Paraburkholderia fungorum: one gene and its partner. The protein of the gene in region 1 interacts with the protein of each later gene in a pairwise test. Links are inferred from orthologs where the notes say so. Each region holds a gene or a part of one and is shown in the gene's direction. Other genes may lie near its edges. The genes, in order: rpe and eno.

What was found.
Region 2: the proteins of rpe (region 1) and eno interact in binary tests that used the Escherichia coli proteins (3 or more experiments, as listed by UniProt). The link is inferred for Paraburkholderia fungorum from one-to-one orthologs.

What each region holds. Positions count from the first base shown.
Region 1 is NZ_FNKP01000001.1:3,494,701-3,497,841, forward strand. The notes cover bases 93-2,910. They hold rpe (ribulose-phosphate 3-epimerase), read left to right. Parts: upstream 93-1,068; coding sequence 1,069-1,752; downstream 1,753-2,910. Other genes in these bases: mltA (murein transglycosylase A), read right to left, coding at 93-147; BLS41_RS39605 (hypothetical protein), read left to right, coding at 164-337; apaG (Co2+/Mg2+ efflux protein ApaG), read right to left, coding at 419-793; BLS41_RS15505 (phosphoglycolate phosphatase), read left to right, coding at 1,768-2,484; trpE (anthranilate synthase component I), read left to right, coding at 2,858-2,910. Also shown: more of mltA, read right to left, coding at 1-92; more of trpE, read left to right, coding at 2,911-3,141. UniProt on the Escherichia coli protein: Catalyzes the reversible epimerization of D-ribulose 5-phosphate to D-xylulose 5-phosphate.
Region 2 is NZ_FNKP01000001.1:2,513,986-2,517,104, reverse strand. What follows is about bases 1-2,796. They hold eno (phosphopyruvate hydratase), read left to right. Parts: upstream 1-654; coding sequence 655-1,938; downstream 1,939-2,796. Other genes in these bases: BLS41_RS11035 (hypothetical protein), read right to left, coding at 2,632-2,796; ftsB (cell division protein FtsB), read left to right, coding at 2,046-2,483; kdsA (3-deoxy-8-phosphooctulonate synthase), read left to right, coding at 1-430. Outside these bases: more of BLS41_RS11035, read right to left, coding at 2,797-3,036. UniProt on the Escherichia coli protein: Catalyzes the reversible conversion of 2-phosphoglycerate (2-PG) into phosphoenolpyruvate (PEP). It is essential for the degradation of carbohydrates via glycolysis.

The sequences.
Region 1 (3,141 bases):
CGTGGCGGCAATCTGGCCAGGAATGATCGCGGCGCCCGTGGGTGGCGAAACCGTCGACCGGACCGCGCCGCCGCCCCCGCAGGACGCCAGCATTACCGCTACCGAAAGCGCTCCGAGCCATGCTCCGGCCGTGCGGACAAAACGCATACAATGTTCGTTCTTGATGGAAACCGCCATGTCTGATCTGTTCGACGAATACCCGATGCTCATCTTCGCGCTGGAGTCGCTCATCGCGCTCTTCCTGCTCGTCTTCATCGTCGTATGGACGTCGTCCGGCAAGAAGAAAACGGCGCGCGCCAAAGCCAATGAACAGCAGAAGCAGCAAAAACCACAGTGACGCAAGGCGCTCCACTTCACGCTTAATAGTGAATCAACCGCTCGTTCAACCGTTTTAAAGACCGCGGACCAACGCCCCAGTTCAATGCAACGTACGCGGCATGCGCAAAATGAACTCCGACACCGGCGCATCAAAACGCTCGCCGTCTTCTGCCACGCAAAAATAAGCGCCACGCATGGTACCGACCGGCGTGGCAATCACCGCCCAACTCGTGTACTCAAAGTGCTCGCCTGGTTTAAGCAGCGGCTGATGCCCTACCACGCCCAAGCCCTTCACTTCCTGAACATTGTTATCGCTGTCGGTAATCACCCAATGACGCGCGATTAACTGCGCAGGCACCTGACCGGTGTTACGAATGGTCAGCGTGTATGCGAACGCATACTGGCGGCGCTCCGGGTCCGACTCTTCGGGCAGAAACTGCACCTGCGCCGACACGCTGAATTCGTACTGGCTCATCCTGATTCCGGTCTGATCAAACTGCTATGGAAAATCGCGGGAAAGCCCGAACGCCAATGGTTTGCGGCGTACCGGCGATGCGGCGCGTATGGATTGGCATTCTGCTTGATGCGGGGGATGCCCGCAACCGGACAAATCCTCGAGCCAAAGGCCATTAAGGCGATTTGTGATTTCGTCGCAAGAACTTGGGGCGCAGGCTTATAACCTTTGGCCAGGCGGTTCTGAGGCGAACAAAACGGTAAAATGACGCTTTCCCGCTTGCATCCTCCCCCACCATGACGCAATTCCGCATTTCTCCCAGCATTCTGTCCGCTGATTTCTCCCGCCTGGGCGAAGAAGTCCGCAACGTCGTCGCCGCCGGCGCCGACTGGATTCACTTCGACGTGATGGACAACCATTACGTGCCGAACCTGACCATTGGTCCGCTCGTCTGCGAGGCGATCCGCCCGCACGTCGACGTGCCGATCGACGTGCACCTGATGGTGCGCCCGGTCGACCGCATCGTGCCGGACTTCGCGAAGGCCGGCGCCAATATCATCAGCTTTCACCCGGAAGGCTCGGACCATATCGACCGCACGCTCTCGCTGATCCGCGATCACGGCTGTAAGGCCGGCCTGGTGTTCAACCCGGCCACGTCGCTCAGCCATCTGGATTACGTAATGGACAAGGTCGACCTCGTGCTGATCATGTCGGTGAATCCGGGCTTTGGCGGCCAGTCGTTCATTCCCGAGGCGCTGGTCAAGCTGCGCGAAGCCCGCAAGCGGATCGACGCTTACAAGGAACGCACAGGCCGCGAGATCCATCTGGAAGTGGACGGTGGCGTGAAAGTCGACAACATCGCGGAAATTGCGGCGGCTGGCGCGGACACATTCGTGGCAGGTTCTGCAATCTTCGGCCAGCCCGATCACAAGGTCGTGATCGACAAGATGCGCGCCGCGCTCGCCAACGTTCAGCACTGATTACCCGCACGCAATATGACCACTCCGTTCCCTGCCCCGACCTTCACCGGCCCGCGCCTGCAAGCCGCGATCATCGACCTCGACGGCACGATGATCGATACCGCCGACGACTTCACAGCCGGCCTGAACGGCATGCTCGCGCAACTCGACGCGACGGAAACATCGCGCGAGGAGGTGGTCGGTTACGTCGGCAAGGGTTCGGAGCATCTGATCCGCAGCGTGCTCGCGCCGCGCTTCGAGACGGAGCACGCGCAAGACCGCTTCGACGAGGCGCTCGCGATCTATCAGGCCGAATACGCGAAGATCAACGGTCTGCACACACGGCTTTACCCCGATGTCGAGGCTGGTTTGCGCGCCATGCGCGACGCCGGCCTCAAGCTCGCCTGCGTGACCAACAAGCCGCATCGGTTCGCGGTCGAATTGCTTGAACAGTACGGGCTTGCCCAATACTTTAGCGTCGTGCTCGGTGGCGACAGTCTGCCAAAAAAGAAACCGGACCCGTTGCCCATGCTTACCGCTGCGACGCAACTGGGCGTCGAACCGCAGGCTACGGTGGCCATCGGCGATTCGGAAAACGACGCGCTGGCGGGCCGCGCGGCGGGCATGGCGACGCTCACCGTGCCGTACGGCTACAACCACGGCCAAGCTATACAAACAATAAAATCCGATGGTATAGTTGCCTCGCTGTCCGATGCCGCCAAGGCGATCGCAGCGCACCATTCCACGACTTGAAAAGTCCTTCAACCTCATGTTTCTGAATAAAAAACGGAGTCTGATTAGCATCGACCGGGGAGCCTGGCCCTGGCGTCGCTGGTCGCGCTAACCTCGCCTGAGGTACGCTGAAGCTCGTCTTCGGCAACCGTTTTTTACTTCGCTGCGCTCACGCGTTTTTTCCATCATCTTGTTTCGCTGCATCGGTTGATTCGGCCTGCATGTGCCCGCAAAGTACATCTGTGCGCTGAAACCCTTTGCACGCGTCGATGGGAAACTCGCGCCGGTCGGTATCATCATCGTGTTGAGTAGTCCACGAACACCCTGACCGGTTGCGCTACGCCCCGCTTTGTCCGACGCACCCTGCTGCCGGACCACCGTACAGGATCGGAACATGACCGAACTCGAATTCCAGTCCCTCGCCAACGAGGGTTTCAACCGCATCCCGCTGATCGCCGAAGCGCTGGCCGACCTCGAAACGCCGCTTTCGCTGTATCTGAAGCTGGCGCAAACCGAGCGCAACGGCGCGAACTCGTTTCTGCTGGAATCGGTGGTGGGTGGCGAACGTTTCGGCCGCTACTCGTTCATCGGACTGCCGGCGCGCACGTTGCTGCGCACCCGCAACGGCGTGTCGGAAGTGGTGCGCGACGGCAAGGTCGTCGAAACGCACGAGGGCGA
Region 2 (3,119 bases), 980 kb from region 1 along the record:
CATGAAGAACGTGATCGACAAGGCGCGTGACGCAGCGCGTGAAGCCGGTCTGTCGGAAGACCGCTTCATGGCGTGTGAGCGCGGCGTGTCGTTCGGCTATAACAACCTCGTGTCGGACATGCGTTCGCTCGCGATCATGCGCGAAACCAGCGCGCCGGTCGTGTTCGACGCGACTCACTCGGTGCAGTTGCCGGGCGGTCAGGGCACGAGCTCGGGTGGTCAACGCGAATTCGTGCCGGTGCTGGCGCGTGCCGCGGTGGCAGTGGGCGTCTCCGGCCTCTTCATGGAAACGCACCCGAATCCGGCGCAGGCCAAGTCGGACGGCCCGAATGCCGTGCCGCTGAACCGCATGGCCGACCTGCTCGAGACGCTGGTAACGCTCGATCAGGCCGTCAAGCGCGCGCCGTTCCTCGAAAGCGATTTCAACTGATTCATACGTTTTCCGCGTGTCACGACTCGCTTGCATAATGGGCGCAGTCGTCGACGCGCGGCGAAAGTAACGCAATGGTCGTCGAACGTATCGGCGCGCGAGTGGTTCGTCGGGGAGACCGGCGCTCTTCTTGAGATCGGAGTCAGCGCTAACGCGCCAACTCCGATCGACACGCGCGATACAGTGTCACAGTAAAGAATTCAACGTCATTTCTTGAGGAAACCATGAGTGCTATCGTAGATATCATCGGTCGAGAGATTCTCGATTCGCGAGGCAACCCCACCGTCGAATGCGACGTGCTGCTCGAGTCGGGCACGATGGGCCGCGCTGCGGTGCCGTCGGGTGCATCGACCGGCTCGCGTGAAGCCATCGAGCTGCGCGACGGCGAAACCGGCCGTTACGGCGGCAAGGGCGTGCTGAAGGCCGTTGAGCACATCAACACTGAAATCTCCGAAGCGATCATGGGCCTCGACGCTTCCGAGCAGGCCTTCCTCGACAAGACGCTGCTGGAACTCGACGGCACCGACAACAAGTCGCGCCTCGGCGCAAACGCGATGCTGGCTGTGTCGATGGCCGTCGCGAAGGCCGCTGCTGAAGAAGCCGGCCTGCCGCTGTACCGCTACTTCGGCGGCTCGGGCGCAATGCAACTGCCGGTCCCGATGATGAACATCGTCAACGGTGGCGCGCACGCGAACAACAGCTTGGACATCCAGGAGTTCATGATCGTTCCGGTTAGCCAGCCGACTTTCCGCGAAGCACTGCGCTGCGGCGCCGAAGTGTTCCACGCGCTGAAGAAGATCCTGTCGGACCGCGGCATGAGCACGGCAGTGGGCGACGAAGGCGGTTTCGCACCGAACTTCGGCAGCAACGACGAGTGCCTGTCGACCATCCTGCAAGCTATCGAGAAAGCAGGCTACCGCGCCGGTGAAGACGTTCTGCTCGCACTCGACTGCGCAGCGAGCGAGTTCTACCACGACGGCAAGTACCAGCTGGCTGGCGAAGGCCTGCAACTGTCGTCGACGGAATTTGCGGATTACCTCGCAAACCTGGCCGACAAGTTCCCGATCGTGTCGATCGAAGACGGCATGCACGAAAGCGACTGGGCAGGCTGGAAGACGCTGACCGACAAGCTCGGCAAGAAGGTCCAGCTGGTCGGCGACGACCTGTTCGTGACCAACACGCGCATCCTGAAGGAAGGCATCGACAAGGGCATCGCCAACTCGATCCTGATCAAGATCAACCAGATCGGCACGCTGACGGAAACCTTCGCGGCAATCGAAATGGCGAAGCGCGCAGGCTACACGGCTGTGATCTCGCACCGTTCGGGCGAAACCGAAGATTCGACGATCGCCGATATCGCGGTCGGCCTGAATGCCGGTCAGATCAAGACGGGTTCGCTGTCGCGTTCGGACCGCATCTCGAAGTACAACCAGTTGCTGCGTATCGAAGAAGATCTCGGCGATATCGCCAGCTATCCGGGCAAGTCGGCGTTCTACAACCTGCGCTAAGTTGGCTGATGTCTACGCTAACCGATGAGCCGGTTATCCCCCGTTTCTGATTGACCTCGCCGCCCTGCGTATAGCGCAGGGCGGCGCGTATTTATTGTGCTTACTTCATGCGGCTCGTCACTGCTGTCCTGATCGTTCTGCTGGCGCTGATCCAGTACCCGCTCTGGTGGGGCCATGGGGGCTGGTTGCGTGTGCACGAGTTGCAGCAGCAACTGGCGCAGCAACTGCAGAAGAACAACGATTCGAAGCTGCGCAACGAGCGTATTCAGGGCGAAGTGCAGGATCTGCAGAACGGCACGGCCGCTGTCGAAGAGCGGGCGCGCTACGAAATGGGCATGGTCAAGGATGGCGAAGTGTTCGTGCAATTCGTGTCGCCGAACGCGCCGTTGCCGACCGCAAACACGCCTTCGGTGACAACCTCGACGCGGGGTGAAGTGTCGGCGGCACCGCTGCATGTGGTGCCGAATCCGGAGTCGCGTGCGAAGCCGGATCGCAAGCACGGCGGCAAGGCGGCGAAGGACAAGAAGGCCGCTGGTACGCATTGAACGTTGCGTGTTGGTGTAGCGCGTTAGCTGCGCCAGGCCGGCAAGATACGGGGGACGAAAAAAGGAGCGGTTCAGCAATGAACCGCTCCTTTTTCTTTTGGCCCTTCAGGTTGAGTGCGCTACCGCGCGATACGCCCCACGCTTTGTTCTACCAACCCCAGTTTGGTCCAAAACCCACGCCAATCCCGGAGCCCCAGCCGCGTCCCCAACCGCCGCTGGAATAACCTCCCCAGACGTTGACCGGTGGCGAGTAATAACGCGACCAGGCCTGAGCGGCATTTTCGGCGGCAATCGCCTGATCCTGTTCGAACAGCACCTGCCGGTCGATCGCGTCATAGCGTGCGCGTTCTTGCGGCGTAAGTGGCGGCGCGGTGGTGGAGTTGACGGTGTCGGTCTGATCGGCCGGCAAACGGCTCAGGATCGGCGACGGCCCTGGCGGATCGATCGCGCAGCCGGCTAGCGCGGCGGTGCCGGCAACCACGACGAGGACCGAAAACAAGCGCGTGTGGCGAAGGGCAAGGGCATAGCGGGTCGACGAAACAGTGCGGATCATGTTCGATCTCCAGCAATCAGTCGGTCGGATGCCTAAGTAAAAATGCACAACGTCCGCCGCCAGGAATCAACGCAACCAGACGA